Luteolibacter flavescens: one gene and its partner. Each later gene encodes a partner of the first gene's protein in a complex. Links are inferred from orthologs where the notes say so. Each region holds a gene or a part of one and is shown in the gene's direction. Other genes may lie near its edges.

The links.
Region 2: the proteins of dnaG (region 1) and dnaB are in contact, whole or in part, in a crystal structure (PDB 2R6A), measured with the Geobacillus stearothermophilus proteins. The link is inferred for Luteolibacter flavescens from one-to-one orthologs. Residues at the interface, in WP_049624496.1 of Geobacillus stearothermophilus: Lys456, Leu457, Leu458, Pro459, Ala460, Asn463, Ala464, Leu467, Leu535, Leu536, Ile537, Ala538, Gln544, Glu545, Asp548, Tyr549, His552; in WP_033016901.1 of Geobacillus stearothermophilus: Ser13, Glu15, Ala16, Gln18, Glu91, Leu92, Asp94, Ala95, Val96, Pro97, Thr98, Ala99, Ala100, Asn101, Tyr104, Tyr105, Ile108.

Annotation. Positions count from the first base shown.
Region 1 is NZ_JAPDDS010000003.1:482,979-491,327, reverse strand. Bases 5,453-8,349 are described here. They hold dnaG (DNA primase), read left to right. Parts: upstream 5,453-5,909; coding sequence 5,910-7,790; downstream 7,791-8,349. Other genes in these bases: rpoD (RNA polymerase sigma factor RpoD), read left to right, coding at 7,922-8,349; OKA04_RS07880 (hypothetical protein), read right to left, coding at 5,602-5,775; OKA04_RS07885 (tetratricopeptide repeat protein), read right to left, coding at 5,453-5,516. Also shown: OKA04_RS07915 (hypothetical protein), read left to right, coding at 1-1,186; OKA04_RS07910 (hypothetical protein), read left to right, coding at 1,292-1,627; OKA04_RS07905 (8-oxo-dGTP diphosphatase), read left to right, coding at 1,860-2,363; OKA04_RS07900 (hypothetical protein), read right to left, coding at 2,626-2,964; OKA04_RS07895 (hypothetical protein), read right to left, coding at 2,948-3,367; trpB (tryptophan synthase subunit beta), read left to right, coding at 3,802-5,001; more of OKA04_RS07885, read right to left, coding at 5,070-5,452. UniProt on the Escherichia coli protein: RNA polymerase that catalyzes the synthesis of short RNA molecules used as primers for DNA polymerase during DNA replication.
Region 2 is NZ_JAPDDS010000001.1:184,266-192,677, reverse strand. The notes cover bases 2,888-5,847. They hold dnaB (replicative DNA helicase), read left to right. Parts: upstream 2,888-3,621; coding sequence 3,622-5,073; downstream 5,074-5,847. Other genes in these bases: OKA04_RS00800 (MFS transporter), read right to left, coding at 5,270-5,847; OKA04_RS00810 (c-type cytochrome domain-containing protein), read left to right, coding at 2,888-3,012. Also shown: OKA04_RS00815 (hypothetical protein), read left to right, coding at 132-278; more of OKA04_RS00810, read left to right, coding at 409-2,887; more of OKA04_RS00800, read right to left, coding at 5,848-6,730; OKA04_RS00795 (Gfo/Idh/MocA family protein), read left to right, coding at 6,923-7,966; OKA04_RS00790 (Uma2 family endonuclease), read left to right, coding at 8,010-8,412. UniProt on the Escherichia coli protein: The main replicative DNA helicase, it participates in initiation and elongation during chromosome replication. Travels ahead of the DNA replisome, separating dsDNA into templates for DNA synthesis.

The DNA of each region.
Region 1 (8,349 bases):
GCGTGAGGATATCCTGGACGCGGCGCTTTTCTCAAAGGTCTATGACTCCCAGTGCGAAGGCAAAGGAGAGGCGTGGCTGGCCAGGCTGTGTGAATCGGCGGGACTGGTGGAAACCATCATCTCCCGCGGTGATGGAGCCGGGGACGAGGACGGCGGGTTGCGCTGCGCCCTGCTGAAGGAGTTCTTCCTTCGGGGATATGAGGCGGCCTTGCCTGCGCTGCGCGAGATGTGCCGCTTCGACGAGCAGAGGAACGATCTGTTAGGCTGCGCTGAAATCGTGGAGATCGAAGGGGCGGATGGGTTCATCTTTGCGGCTGACCGGTTGGGGCAGCGACTTCTGGAGGACAAGGAATTCTGGGTGTGCTCCTGGCTGATGAGTGAACTCGACGATAGAGACGGGGAGGGAAGTGCGATGGCCATTCTCGACCGGGAAAGTCCTGCGAATCCGAACATCGCCGCCTACAGGGAAGCCGTGCTGGAAGATTTGGAGCGCCCTAAGTCTGTGCCGGACTCTACGCCGCCGCCGGTGGATGATTTGATCCGGCTCATTCTGTGCTCCTCCAAGCGAGAGCACCGGTTGTTTCGATATGGGCGAACAGCGTCTTCCGAAGACCGTCGGAAGGTGGCTGCGCTCGATTTCTCGGAGATGGGGCCGGTTCAGTTGGAGAATTATCTCTGGTTCTTCCAGCGCAACGGTCTTCCGGAATTCCGGGAGGATCATTTGCCACTGTTGCTGCATCCGGAGGACCGCGTGAAATGGCGAGCCCACCGGGTGCTTTCCCTCCATGCGGAGCCCCAGGTGAGGACGGCGGCCTACGAGGCATTGTCGCGGGGTGAGGTTGGATTTTTCGCGGAACTTCTTCGCCGCAGCGGACTGGAGGAAGACGTGGAACCGCTGCTGCGGGCGATCAATTCCCCGGCGCTCCTGGCGGACGACGATGAGATCCATGGTGTCGGGACTGCCTTGCTGGATCTGGCGAGGGAAAACGACCGCATGGCCGACCCACGAATCCCCCTCTGGATTTACGAGCACGGCCCCTGCCGCATGTGCCGCCTCGATGCCGTGAAGGTCATGATCAAGCGCTCGACCCTGCCCCGGTGGATTGCCGTGGAATGCCTATCCGACGCCTACGAGGAAACGCGCAAGGTGGCGGTGAAGTATCTCGATGTGGTGCGTGAATTCTGAACTCTAGAGCACCGGGCTCGATCATCACGTCATATCTTTTGGACGTTGCGCGGACGGCCGGATCGCCGGTCTGGCGGGCTTGCCAAGAGTGCTACGCTGCGGACGATGAAACCAATCCTACCTATCGTTGCCGGTGTTGCGATCGTTGCTGCAGGTGTCCCATTTTTCAGCGAGTCGTCGCAGGCCCAGCAGCCTGCGGGAACGCCCGCGGGGAAGGCGGTGACGAATCCGGTGGGTTCCCGTTGCGTGGTGACGCTGGATCCGAATTACCCCTCAAGTCGGCGTTCCGGCGGGGCGAGCAGCGATAACTTCGAGGTGACGGACAACAAGGTGCAGGGTGACCTCTCTTCTATCTCCAGCGAATGGATCGTTCTGAAGGAGGGGAATTATGAGAACTGGATACCGCGGGACAAGGTGCTCTCGATGCGGGTGTCGCGCTGAATTCGGGATAAGGGGTGTCGACGTGTCGTCGACGCGAGTGTCCATGGCGTTCCGCGGTTGTCTCGCAGCTCCGGATTCTGGATTGGAGACGATGATTTCGGGGTTGGCAGCGATTGGGGGCGGCCGGTGAGACGGCTTGTGTCGACGGAACGTCGACCCTCCCCATCGCTGTCGCGGCGTGGTGGGATTTTTTCCCTCGCTACGGGCTGTGCTCGGGCCGCTACTTGCGCGCATGTCTCCATCCCCGATCGACTGGGCAAGCTGGCGCGCGGAAATCCACGCGACGCTGATGTTCATCGTGCGGGACGGGGAGATCCTGCTCATCGAAAAGAAGCGCGGCATCGGCGCGGGGAAGATCAATGGCCCCGGCGGCAAGATCGATCCCGGCGAGACCCCGCTGGAGTGCGCCATCCGCGAGACGCAGGAGGAGCTGGGCATCACCGCGCTGCGTCCGGTGAAAATGGGCGAGCTCCACTTCGCCATGGGCACCATCCCGGACATCCTGTGCCACGTCTTCCTCGCCTATGGTTTCGAGGGCCGGCCGGTGGAGACGGTGGAGGCAAAGCCGCTGTGGTGCCGGTTGGCTGACATCCCCTACGAGCGCATGTGGAAGGACGACATCCACTGGCTACCGCAGATGCTCGACGGGCGGAAATTCCACGGGCGCTTCATCTTCGATGGTGAGGAGGACATCGTGTGGCAGGACATCGAATGGGACGTCCACTGGCCTGCTTGAGCAGGGCGACAGCACACCAACGTAGTCGTGGTGGTGACACTACGGAAGCGACCTGAGAAGTGCGCTTCACCTTGGGCCGAGGGTGTGGTCGTCTCCGGCCTCACTTCCCGCGTTCTCACGAACGCAGCTACGGAAGGCGGGTTCGGGCCGTGTCTTTGTGGCGTGACCGCTGACCCTTCATCGCCCCCAAAAAGCAGGCGGCACCGGCCTTGGAAGACCGTGTGCCGCCTTATCCGGGGGAAAATCCGTTTCGTTTCTTGGCTCAGCGCTCTTCCCGGAGCCACTGCTCGTGGCCCCAGAGTCCCCATACGACGCAGGCCAGCCCCATGGTCAGCAGGCCCATGGGCACGATGGAAAAAATGGTGGTCCACGCCTCGCCGAGCGACATCCGCATGTCGGACGTCATCAACTGCTTCTCCGCGATGACCCAGAGACGGCCCAGCAGCAACATCAGCGCGCCGCTGGCAATCAGCGAGCCACCCCAGGAGCGGTAGCGGTTCGCCAGGCGCACGGCTGCCACTCCGACGAAGCCGAGGCCGATCACGCCAAGGGCATCCAAGAGGAATCCGCCTTTGATCAGGAATTCAAGCAACAGGTCCATGGATCGGGGTGGTGCGCGGGCTCGGTGCTTGGACGGGGGCGGGGGACTTCGCGGTTTCGAAAAGCCCCGCATGCATCGCCATGCCGGTGCCAAAGACCAGCCAGCCCACATTCATCGAAAACAGTCGCACCGCGTGCCACAGGACGATCGCGTCCGGGTCGGCGCCCATCATGCCCATCGCACCCATCGGCAGGATGATGCCCGCCTGATAGAGCGGCGTGACGACGGAGTAGCCGAAGGCCAGCATCAGGGCCCCGCCAAGAATCAGCCGCGGCGTCCACCCGTGGGTCCCGCGCGTCATCCGCCATGCCGTAAGCAGCAGGAAGGCCCCCATCACGATGAGGAAGACCGGCCGCAGGGCAGGGGTGCTGGCAAGCAGCGGGATAGGGGGAGCGACGATCATGCGGTGAAAACAAAGCATGAGCGTAAGTCATTGGGCAAGAGGGTATTAAATAGGCATGCCAGACTTCAAACACTGCCGGATGGATAAGGCCATCCGACCAACCGGGTGTGCTGATACTAAGCGGAGATTAGAAAGATCACCGCGGGCCCGCATGCCCGCAGGCATCAGGGCGCTCGAAAATGGCCCACATATGGGTTGGAATTTCGGCAAAAGGGGCCTTTCGGCTTACCAAATTGCCAAGGGAGAGGGGGGTGTAAATAAATTTATCGCGTAGGTTTTTTTCGCGAAGCCTCCGTCGGATGCCCTCTTTCGGATCTAACAGACGCCTTTTCGGGCATGGCGGAGGTGATTTCCGGGCCGGGCTTCCGGGCATGACCCGCGGGAGGATTTTTTCCGCTGTCATCGGGGGCTGGCTATGGTTTCTTCCCGCCGCGATGCCCGTTCCCACGCTTCCCGATGCCACCGGCCACTTTGGCAAATTTGGCGGCATGTTCGTGCCCGAGACCCTGATGGCTCCGCTCCAGGAGTTGTCCGTGGCCTACGACGCCGCCCGCCAGGACCCGGAATTCCAGCGCGAGCTCGATGACCTGCTGACGAACTACGTCGGCCGCCCGACGCCGCTATACTTTGCCGAGCGATGGACGGAGAAGCTGGGCGGCGCGAAGATCTACCTGAAGCGCGAGGACCTGCTGCACACCGGCGCGCACAAGATCAACAACGCCATCGGCCAGATCCTTCTCGCAAAGCGCCTCGGCAAGAAGCGCATCATCGCGGAGACCGGCGCCGGCCAGCACGGCGTGGCCACCGCCACGGTGTGCGCCCGCTTTGGCATGGAGTGCGTCGTTTACATGGGCGCCGTGGACATGGAGCGGCAGGCGCTGAATGTCGCCCGCATGAAGCTCATGGGTGCCGAGGTTCGTGCCGTCACGGCCGGTCAGGCCACGCTGAAGGAAGCGGTGAATGAAGCGATGCGCGACTGGGTCGCCACCGTGGATCACACCCACTACATCCTCGGCTCCGCTCTCGGCTCGCATCCCTTCCCCATGATGGTCCGCGATTTCCACCGCGTCATCGGCCTGGAGGCCCGCCAACAGATCTTGGAGAAGGAAGGTCGCCTGCCGGACCTGCTCGTCGCCTGCGTCGGCGGCGGGTCAAATGCCATCGGCCTCTTCCATCCCTTCCTGCAGGACGATGATGTCCGCATGGTTGGCGTGGAAGCCGGTGGCCTGGGCATCCTCCCAGAGAAGCACGCGGCCCGCTTCCAAGGTGGAAAGCTCGGTGTTTTGCAGGGCACGAAGACTTGGCTGCTCGCGAATGACGACGGCCAGATCGAGCTCACGCATTCCGTCTCTGCCGGTCTCGACTACGCGGCCGTGGGGCCGGAGCACGCCTTCCTGCAGGATATCGGTCGGGTGGAGTACACCTACGCCACGGACGACGAAGCGCTCGCCGCCTTCAAGGAACTGGCCCACACCGAGGGTATCCTGCCCGCGCTGGAGAGTTCCCACGCCATGGCCTACGTCTCGAAGATCGCAGGCAGCCTGCCGAAGACCGCCATCCTCGTCGCGAACCTCTCGGGCCGCGGCGACAAGGACGTGGAGCAAGCCGCGAAGTATCTGCTAGGCGGCGTTTGACCAGACGAAGCAGGGGAGTGGAGTCGGATGACCAGCGTCCGGCTCCTTGCTCCTCTCGCCCGGTCACGTCATTTCTTGTGCAGCGCCGCTAGATCCGTGTCTTCCTGCGCCGTCTGGCGGAGTGACTCGTCCATGGCGAAGGCGCGCTCAAGGTGCGACTCCGCCTGCTTGCAATCGCCAAGCACGGCGAGGTAGCAGGCGATATTGTAGTGGAAGAGCGGGTCCTCGATCAGCGTCGCTGGCCCGCGCAGGAGCCAGTCTCGCGCGGCGAGCGTGTCGCCGGTCTCGTGCAGGCAATACGCGGCATGGATGAAGAAGCGCGCTTCCTTCGGCTCCTTCAGGCATAGCAACCGGCCGGTATCCGCCGCAGCATTCCAGCGGTGCGCTTCCATTTCGGCGATGAGGCGCAGTTCCAGCGCGTGCCGACGCATCCGGTCCCTCGCGGAGAGCGAGGCGAGTTCCGACAAGGCTTCCTCGGGTAGACCCAGTTCCAGCCAGCCCAGTGCGGACCTCATGATTTGGAGGTCATCCATTGCCGGAAACCTAACTTCCGGCTTCCGGCAAGGCAACCTCGCATTTCAAACGTCACAATCCAGAATCTTAGCGTCCGGAACGGACCCGGACCGGCTGCAGCTCGGGGGCGGGGGCTTGCGAAAATTTCGCTGCACCTTCACCCACCCGCTTCAGCAGGGCGATGAGGTAGGCATTGAGGAAGTATTCCTTCAGCAGCAGCTCGCGGGTTTCACCCTTGGCGTTCTTGCGGACGACTTTCATGATCTTTTTTGCGTTTGATCCACGGAGGATTCCATCGATCAGAGCGAAGCTGCACCGGGGATTTGTCCCCGCATCTGAAAAGTTCGGCATCCGCGCGCTTTCGCTTTCCGCCGGGCCACGCTTTACTCTCCGGCGTGTCGCAGATTTCGCAGGAAACCAAGGAGCAGATCCTAGCAGCCACGGACATCGTGGCGCTGATCGAGTCCTACATTCCCGTGAAGCGCGCCGGAGCGACTTACAAAGCGCTCTGTCCTTTCCACAACGAGAAGACGCCTTCCTTCAACATCAATCCCGTCCGCCAGTCGTTCCATTGCTTCGGCTGCAAGAAGGGCGGCGACGCCATCACCTTCGTCCGGGAAATCGAAAACCTCACTTACCCGGACGCGATCAAGAAGCTCGCGGCACGCGTGGGCATCACGGTGCAGGAGGAGGTCAGCAGTCCGGAGGAGGACCGGGCACGGCGCCAGCGCGGCCGTCTGCTCGACCTGCATCGGGAGACGTGTGAATTCCTCCACCAGATGCTTTTCACCGAGGAGGCCACCCACGCGCGGGAGTATCTGAAGTCGCGCGGCTTCGGGAAGGAGATGGCGGTGCGCTGGCAGATCGGCTGGATGCCGGAGAACCCGGAGGTCTTCCTCAAGTGGGCTCGCACGAAGAACTACAAGCGCGGCGAGTGGATCGAGGCCGGTATCTTCGGCCAGAGCGAGCGGGGCGGTGTCTTCGTGCGCTTCCGCGACCGGCTGATGTTTCCGATCCGCAATGAACACGCGGACGTGATCGCCTTCTCCGGCAGACAACTCCGGCATGACCCGAATAGCGGGAAATACATCAACTCTCCCGAGACTCCCGTCTTCAAGAAATCGAATGTCCTCTTCGCCCTGGAGCGCGCGCGGAAGGCGATCCTGAAGGAGGGGTCGGTTCTCCTGTGCGAAGGGCAGATCGATGCGATCGCCTGCCACGAGCAAGGCATCACCCAGGCCATCGCGCCGCTTGGCACCGCCTTCACCCCGCATCACGCGAAGCTGCTGCGCCGCTATGCAAAGCGCGCTCTGCTGTGCTTTGATGCGGACAAGGCGGGCTTCACCGCGGCGGACCGGGCCTACCGGGAGCTGGCGGCGGAAAATATATCTGTCCGCGTGGTCCGCATGCCTGCGGGGGAGGATCCGGATTCCTTCATGCAGAAGCATGGCGCGGATGCCTTCCGGGAGCTGTTGGCGGAGGCCGCGGATTTCTTCGACTTCAAGATCGACCAAGCCACCGCCGCCGGCCAACTCCACGACCTGCAAGACCGGCTGGCATTCGAGAAGGAATGCATATCCTTGCTCTCGATGATGCCGGACGCGGTGGTTCGCGAGGGCATCATCCAGCATGTGGGGACGCGCCTGCGGGCCGGCACCATCGAGCTCCAGAACGCCGTCAACCGCGCCGCCCGGGCTTCGAAGGCCAAGCCGCGGAATGCCGATCGGGATGCGCCCGCCGAGCCGGAAGTGCCGGTGGTCCAAGGCATGCCCATCGATCCCACGGTCGCCTACCTCTGCGGCATCGCCCTGCACTCGGCCGTCGGCCAGGAGTGGCTGGCGGAGCAATACGAGACCCTGCACGAGGCCGCCGAATTCATCGAGGGGATCTCCTTGCTGGAGGAAATTCTCTCTGCGCGCCCCGACCCCACTTCCCATGTCGCGGTGAATGGCTTCATCTCCGGCCTGACAGAGCCACAGCGGCTCGCCCTGACCAGCAATCCCGAATTTCACAACGATCCGCCCGAAGACGTCCTGCCTGCCACCGAGACTGCCCTGTCGGAAGTTTGCTCGAATGCGCTGCTGCGACGCGACGCCTCGCTCCAGGCCCGGATGAGCCGCCCCGGCATTTCGATGGGCGAGCTGAGCCGTCTGCTCAACGAGACGAAATTGGTCGCGGAACTGCTCAAGGGTGTCAAACAGCGGTTCGTTTTCACCGAACGCTTTGCTCCGAATCGCAAACCTCCTCCCAAGCAATTTCCGCGCAAAAGTCACTGATCCTCAGTGGTCGAAAACAATCCTTGACGGTCCCGGGAAGGCCCCGAATATTCCCGCCCGCTTCGGACCCAGGTCTGTTTGCGCTATAATGGGAGACTTTTGTCCTGAACCTCCCTCCATTCCATCTTTCCATGTCCACCAAGAAAGCTGCTTCCGCTGCCAAACCGAAGGCCACCACGCCGACGTCAAAAGCGAAACCCGCGCCTGCCAAAAAGCCTGCTGCTGCTCCGGCGAAAGCCAAGAAGCCGGCCGAGCCCGCGAAGGCGGCGAAGAAGCCGGAAGCAAAGCCCGTGGCCAAGAAGCCCGCCCCGAAGGCAGCCGCCGCTGCTCCTGCCAAGCCTGCTCCGAAGGCAGCTCCGGCGAAGGCCGCCCCTGCCAAGGCAGAGAAGGCACCGGTGAAGGCGGAGAAGCCCAAGGCTGCCGCCGAAGCGCCGAAGAAGGCCGATACCAAGAAGGGCGACTCGAAGGCCGCCGAGACGAAGAAGGGCGTGGATGCTGCCGCCGCAGCCGCACCGGCCCCGGCACGCGCCGACTCCGAGAAGCCGCGCATCGATACCCC
Region 2 (8,412 bases), on another replicon or contig:
GCGTGTAATCCGCGTCGCACATGCTGTCCTACCCGGCCAAACACCACCCCGAAGACGCCGAGGTCTCCCCGGCCGATTCACAGGTGTTTGACGTAGCAGCAGCCGCATTTCCCGGCTTGGCGTTCATTACCGTGCCCGCCCGCCTTTTCAATTCCCCGGAGCAGAATGCCTTCTATCACTTCGGCCAAGTCCTGAGGGACGAGCATGCGCCGCTGATCCCCATCGCGGTCGGCGCGCTTTGCACCCTGCTTGGTTTCCGCTTCCCCCACGGATCCTGAGCACCGCCACGAACGAAGAAACGGCTTCTGGTTGAGGCCCGGCATCGACATGCCGGGCCTCTTCTTTTCCGGGCGATGATGATTTTCCCGCAAGATCGACAAACCCGTTTGCCGTAAACGTGGGATCGTTTTGGCAAATCGCATCCCCATCCTCGCCCTACTGCTTCCCGCCAGCGGCATCGCGTCCGCCGCGGACAAGGTGACTTTCGACGACCACGTCCTGCCCATCTTCCAGCAGAGCTGCCTGAACTGCCACAACCCGGACAAGGCGAAGGGCGGGCTCGATCTCTCGACCTTCTCCGGCGCGATGAAGGGCGGCTCGGGCGGCAAGATCGCCGAGCCCGGAGACACCGGCGCGAAGCTCATCGCCGTGGTGATGCACACCGCCGAGCCGAAGATGCCGCCCGAAGGCGAGAAGCTTGGCGGCGACCAGATCGGCCTGCTGAAGGCATGGATCGAAGGTGGTCTGCTGGAGAACAAAAGCTCCTCCGCGCGCAAGCCGACGAAGCCGAAATTCGACACCGCGCTCCAGTCATCCGCCGACCAGAAGCCGGAAGGCCCGCCGCCGATGCCGGTGGACGTCCTATTAGATCCTCCCGTGGTCGCGCCCCGTGCATCCTCGGTGAATGCCATCTCCAGCTCGCCATGGGCGCCGCTGCTCGCGGTGACGGGACAGAAGCAGGTGCTGCTCTTTGACACGAACTCGCTGGAACTCGCCGGCGTGCTGCCCTTCCCCGAGGGCGATCCGGTGTCGCTCGCTTTCACGCCGAATGCCCGCTATCTCATCGTCGGTGGAGGCGTGCCGGGGAAATCCGGCGTGACCGTTACCTTCGACGTGGTCACCGGAGAGCGTATGCTGGTCGCCGCTAAGGAATTCGACAGCGTGCTCGCGAGCGACCTGAAGCCGGATCTGTCGCTCGTCGCCACGGGCTCCCCTTCCCGCCTGATCAAGATCTGGAAAGCGGAGGACGGCAGCCAACTCCACTCGATCAAGAAACACACCGACTGGGTCACCGCGCTCGATTTCTCGCCCGATGGCATCCTGCTGGCGACCGGCGACCGCAATGGCGGCGTGTGGGTGTGGGAGGCTGACAGCGGAAATGAATTCCACACGCTGCGCGCCCATCAGGCAGGCATCACGGCGGCGGCATTCCGCGCGGACTCAAACTTGCTTGCGACCGCGTCCGAGGACGGCTCCGTGCGCTTCTGGGAGATGAACGGAGGCACCGAGGTGAAAAAGCTTGATGCTCATCCGGGCGGCGTGCTCGCGTTCGCATGGACGCGCGATGGCTCCTTTATCACTTCAGGTCGCGACCGCGTGGTGAAGCTGTGGAAGCCGGACTTCAACCTCTTGCGCGAGTTCAAGGATCAGCCGGACCTGCCGGTATCGGTGGCCTTCGACAGCGAGGGCAAGCGCGCCTTCGCCGCGGACTATCGCGGACAACTCACCGCGTGGGACGTGGCCAGCGGCAATCCGGTTGGAAGCTTCGATGCGAATCCGCCGTCGGTGGAGCAGCGTCTGGTATCCATCGGTGACGAGATCCGCAAGCAGCCCGAAATGGTCGCCGCCGCGGAAGCTGCCGCGAATGATGCACAGCGAAAGCTCGCCGAGGCCCGAAAGCGTCTCACCGAGGCCGAGGGCGCTCTTCAGCAATCCCGCGATGCACATGCTGCCGCGGTGAAAGGCAAGCAAGAGGCCGAGCAGAAGCTCGCCTCGACCAATCAGCAACTTCCGCCGAAGCGGGAACAAGCCGGCAACGCGCGCGCCCAACTGGATGCCGTGTCGAAGGAAGCGGAAGCAAGGAAGGCCGCCATCGCTGCAGTGGACCAGAGCATCGCGACTGCGGGTCAGGAGAGCCAGTCGGCATCAGCAGAGCTGAAGCGACTGGAGGATGAGCTAGCAAAAGCCCGCACGGAAAACCGCAGCGCCGACGTCGCCAGCTTGGAAACAGCAGTGACCACGCAGCAGTCGAAGGCCGAGGCTGCCGCAGTCAATCTGGAGCAAGTTCGCTCCGAACGTGCTCGGGAGGAAGGCGCGCTCACCGAGATCGAGATGCGCCTGAAAGCGACCACGGACGAAGTGGCGAAGCAAGATGGAGAGTTCGCGGCAATGGTGAAGGAGACCGAGACCTTGCCCTCCGTCATCACTGGTGCTGCGCAGGCGATCACGGACGCCGAGAGTAAGATCAAGGAGCGTGAGGCGGCCATCGCACCAGCCCGCGACGCAATCGCGCCCGTCGAAAAGACTTCGCAAGAAGCCGCTGCCAAGCTGGAGCAAACGCGGCAGCACCTGCCGTGGTTGCAAGGCCGCGAGCGTCACTGGAGAGCCGCCGCCTTGAACACGCAGGCCTTGCAGGCACGCATGGAGGCAGACCGGCAAGGAGCCGAGGCCGAAGGCTTGGCGGCAGATTTCGAAGTGGAGGCCAAAGCGCTGAACGATCTGTCGGCAGCGCTTGATGTCGCGCGGAAAGAAGCCAGCGATGCCGAAGCACACCACAACGCCCGGCAGAAGGCAAAGTCGCCTGCGGATGCGAAGATCCTGGAAGACTCGACCAAGGCCTTGGAAGGAGTGCAGGCCAAGGTTCGTGAGCTGGAGGCCAAGCATGCTGCTGCAACCGCATCGTTGGCCGAAGCAAAGAAGAAGGCCGATGAAGCCCAGCCCGCAGCTCAGGCACTTCGCGCGAAGGCCGAGGAATTGAAGGCGCTCTACATCTCCCTACGTGACGGGAAGTGAACGTGGTGAAAAGTTATTCACACGTTGTTCACCGCTGTTCGTGTAGTTTGGTGAGTCGGTTATATCGATTCACGGGAAGTTGCTCACACGTTGCAAACAGCTCCTAAAATTGACTAACTCACTATCTTCATGCCATGCTTTGATCCATGGCTCCGGTTCTCCATTCACACATCTCAGCAATCAAGTGCCCTGCAATTAGCGGATTTTTAGATGAGTTCTGTGATGGCTCTCGATATCCCCGTGAGCCGGGAGACTGCTACACACTCGACAATCTGCTCTCGATCATTCTCCAGCGTCACCAGCCCAATCTCACCAAGGACTACTTCCCTTTTCCTGAGAGCGTTGTGACTTGTAGAGTCGCGGCTCTCCCCGAGCCTCTGATTTCTCTTGCACGAGAAATTTCTCTCGCTCGCCGTGTCGAGATTGGGAAATTTTTCAGTAAGTCATTCTTAACCTACCTCAAGGCCTCCTATCCAGCAAAGGTCTCAAAATCGCGGCGTCGGAACTGAGCAGACCCGCGATTCCTACGGTTGTTCTACTGGGGCGTTGCGGAAAATTTCGACGCTTGGTATCGAGGCGGTCGGACGCCATACCGGCCTCCTTTCCGAAATGGCCGTCGATACCAAGCCCGCTCGCCCCGAGTCCCCTTCCCTTCACAATGCCGATGCGGCCGCGCTCGGGCCGGACGTTTTGCGGCAGATGCCTCACGCGCTGGGACCGGAGAAGAGCATCCTGTCCTCGATGCTGAAGGACCCGGAGCAGTGGATCGGACAGGCGCTTGAGGAAGGCCTGACGCGGGACCACTTCTACCTGCCGGGACATGGCCTGCTTTTCGAAACGCTGCGCGAGCTGAATGCCGCAAGCAAGACCATCGAACTCGTCTCGCTGGTCCAGCTTCTCCACGACCGCGGCAATCTGGACAGCGTCGGCGGCCCGGCAGCGATCACGGACATCTTCACCTACGCACCGAATGCCGCGCACTTCGCGCATCACCTCACGCTGGTGAAGGACAAGCACGTGCTGCGTTCCATCATCCGCACCTGCACCGAGGCATCGACGGAGGCCTACGACAATCCGGAGGAGACCGTCTCCCTGCTCGACCGCGTGGAGACCAGCGTGCTCGGCATCCGCCAGGGAACGGAGACGTCGCGTGGATTCCACATCAAGCAGTCTGTCGGCGAAGTGCTGAGCCACTTCGAGTCGCTGCTTCATGGCGAACTAGAGGTGCAGGGAACGGCGACCGGCTATACCGATCTCGACCGCATGTGCAAGGGCCTGAAGCCCGGTGAAATGTTCGTCGTCGCGGCGCGTCCGTCGATGGGCAAGACCTCCTTCATGATGAACGTCGCGGAGCACATCTGCGTGGATCTGAAGGTGCCCAGCATGGTCTTCTCCTGCGAAATGACGGCTTTCCAGATCGTCCAGCGTCTTCTCTTCGCCCGCGCGCGATTCCCGATGGCGCAGCTCGGCCGGGGCTTCAAGCCGAAGAAGGAAGACCTGCTGCGGATCAAGCGCGCCGCCGAGGAGATCGCTTCGTCGAAGCTCTTCGTGGACGATACCGCGGGCATCCTGATCGACACGCTGCGGGCAAAGGCACGGCGGCGGAAGCGCGAGGATAATATCGGCTTCATCGCGATCGACTACCTCCAGCTCCTCAAGTCCGGGTCGAAGCAGGCGCAGAACTCCCGCGAGCGTGAAATCGGTGAAATTTCCGCCGGCATCAAGGCCCTCGCCAAGGAGCTCAGCCTGCCCATCTTGGTGCTCGCCCAGCTCAACCGTGGTCCGGAAGGACGAACCGGCAAGTCGCTCGGTGTGCCCCGCATGTCCGACCTTCGTGAGTCCGGCACCATCGAGCAGGACGCCGACATGATCGGCCTGCTCTACCGGACCGCCTACTACGCCGAGACCGAGGAAGAGAAGGAAGCCGAAGCAGGTCGCGCCGAACTGCTGCTCGCCAAGAACCGTAACGGTGAAACCGGCCACGTCCCGCTGACCTTCATCGCGGAGCTGATGCGCTTCGAAACCCGCGCCCGGGATGAGCGGGATGGTGCTGGCGAGTAAAGGGTCTAACACACGTGACCGTCCAAGCGAGCCGGTGGCACGCGCTCCCAGCGAGCACAAGTATCTGCGAAGCCGGGAGCGCTGGCTTCAGCCGGCTTGGACGGAAGGCGAAGTAACCAAACAAGCCCGCTTCCCAACTATCCGCAGGACCGACGCCTCGTCCGTTCCCAGACGAGGCGGATCTCTCAATACATCGTCAATCCTCCGGCAGCGGCTGGTCCTTCGTCTCAGGAAGGAACGGCAGGACGATGATTCCGAGCAGGAAGATCAGACACATCCATGAAGCCGCGTCGCGGAAGGCATCGATCTTCGCCGCGGTCCGCAGCGATGCCAGGAAAGCCTCGGTGGCTTCCGGTGGAGCAGCGGCAACGGCGGCCTCCTGGGCCTTCTTGCCGAATGTCGCGGCCAGAGCTCCCAGCGTAAACGGACCGAGCGCAGCGAGGTAGCGACCGACATTGTAGCAGAAGGAAACACCGGTGGCCCGCAGGCGCGTCGGGAAGAGCTCGGGCAGATAAATCGAGAAGCCCGCGAAGACCGAGAGGTGGAAAAAGCCCATCAGCGGAGCCATCCACAGGATGTCCCAGCGTCCATTGATCTTGCCGATCATCTGGAACACAAAGACCGTGATCAGCAGCGATCCGGCGAAGAAGATCCCGAATGCCTTCTTGCGGCCCATGTTCACGGCTACCCGGGTGAAGACCAGCATGCCGATGAAGGCTCCGACATTGAAGGCGAGCAGGTTCAGGGACATCCAGAGCTGCTTGCCCTTGTTGATCTCCTCAGCGGACGCATTCGCCTCCGTGAAATTGTGGGTGATGATGTCGCCGACCAGGTCGGACGAGAAGACCCCGATGCCCCACAGGCCGATGACGCCCGCGCAGGAGAGGATCATGCCGAGCACCGCGTGCTTCAGCCAGCGCTTGTCACCGAAGAGATCGCGGTAAGAGCCTGCGCGCTTGCCTTCTGCCAATGCCTTGTCGCGGGAAATGCGCCATGATTCCGGCTCCTTCATGCGAAGCTGGATGGTGGCGACGAGGAATGCGGGCAACGCACCGATCACGAACAACCATTTCCAATAGTTCGTATTCTCCCCGATGGCCGTCATGGCGATCGCCAGGCCAATGAAACCTGCAGCGCAGTTGCCGACAGCCGAGAACGATTGCAATACCCCGAGAGCACGCGGCCGGATGTGACCGGGAACCGTGTCTGCCACCAGTGCCACCGCGAGGCCGAAGACACCACCCACACCGAGGCCAGTGATAAAACGATAGACCGCGAAATCCGTGAAACTCTGCGAAAGCGCGGAGAGCCCCGTGGCAATCGAGTAAAGCAGTACCGTGACCGAAAGCATCTTCGCACGGCCGAAGCGGTCGCCGAGAGAGCCGAAGATCATGCCGCCCGTGGCCCATCCCAAAACGAAGATCGAAGTGGAAAGCGCACCCGCGGCAATGGAGACATCACCGAAGAGCTTGATCTCCTGATTCGCCCCCATCAGCGACTTCATCGCGGGGCTTCGCGCCAGGTTAAAGAGTTGCTGATCGAGGCAGTCGAACAACCACGCGAGCGTCGCCACGACGAAGACGAGACGCTGGTATTTGTTCAATTGGGACCACCAACCGTTGGCGGACGGAGCAGGGTTGTCAGACAAGTTTGCCATACGGAACCGTTCTTGAGTTTTGTGGACTCCAGAGTGCCGGGGACGATCCGGCAAGCCTGAAAGCGACGCGGGGGAAGCCTTTTCTCGACAAGTTTGTCATCGGGCGCTTTTCTGATCGCAGCAAGCTTCCGTGGCATCTTGTCATACAGCTCTAACCCGCAGCAAACCCTTCGAATCTTTCAATCCAATCCCATGAAATTCGGAATCATCGGTGCCGGCATGATCGGCCATTTCCACGCCAAGGCGATCACCGCGATGACCGGTGGCGAGCTTCACTCGGTCTTCGACCTGCGCGCCGAGGCGGCGGAGAAACTGGCTTCCGAATACGGGGCGAAGGCCTACTCGGACATGGCCGCTTTCCTGGCGGACCCCGAGCTTGAGATCGTCACGGTGGGCACGCCGTCCGGTGCTCATCTCGATCCCTCGCTGGCCGCGCTGAATGCCGGCAAGCACGTGATCTGCGAGAAGCCGCTGGAGGTGACCGTCGAGCGCATCGACCAGCTCATGGCCGCCGCTAAGGCGAATGGCAAGACGCTCGCAGCCGTGCTGAACCGTCGCTTCCACCCCGGCATGGAGGCCTTCAAGAAGGCTGCCGACGAAGGCCGCTTCGGCAAGCTGACCTCGGCCTCCGCCTACGTGAAGTGGTATCGCGACCAGGCCTACTACGATTCGGCAGGCTGGCGCGGCACCTGGGCTCTGGACGGCGGTGGTGCACTGATGAACCAATCCATCCACACCATCGACGCCCTCATCTACCTCGCCGGTCCGGTGAAGGCGGTGCAGGCGAGCATGGCATGCCTCGCGCACGAGCGCATCGAGGTGGAAGACATCGCCGTGGCCATCATCGAGTTCGAAAGCGGTGCCCGCGGCGTGATCGAGGGATCCACCTGCACATGGTCGAAGGACGGTCACCCGGCCCGCGTACAACTCTGCGGCACGGAGGGCTCCGTCTTCCTCGCCGACGAGGCCTTCGAAATCTGGGACTTCATGAATGAGAAGCCGGAGGACAACGAAATCCGCTCCACGCTGATGAAAGGCCAATCCGCCGGTCTCGGGGCGAATGACCCGAAGGCGATCAATTTCTACCAGCACCAGCGCAACTTCGAGGAAGTGGTCAGCGCGATCCAGGAAGGCCGCGAAACCACCGTCTCCGCCGCGGAGGCCCGCAAGCCCGTGGCCGTGATCCGCGCGATCTACGAGAGCGCGCAGAACGGCGGCAAGCGCGTGGAGCTTTAAGCCCGAAGTTGCCGCGCGCCGCTTCGCCCGCTAGCATGTCGTCATGACCGCGCTCAGAAAACCCTTGCTTGTCAGCGTCGCCGACTACCTCGCCGCCGAGGAGGACGGCGATGCCAAGCATGAGTATCTGGGCGGTGTGGTGCATGCGATGGCGGGCGGCACAGCCCGACACAATGCCATTTCTTCGAACATTCTGGGAGCCTTGGTCGCCCGTCTCAGGGGTAAGCCATGCCAGCCTTTCAACAGCGACATGAAGCTACGGGTGGAACTTGCGGACCAGACCCGCTTCTACTACCCGGATGCGATGGTCGTGTGCGAAGGCAAGCCCGACCATTCTCTCTACCAAGATCAGCCATCGGTGATCGTGGAAGTTCTCAGCGACTCCACGCGACGGATCGATCTCACGGAGAAGCGCGACGCCTACCTCACCATTGCTTCGGTCAGGC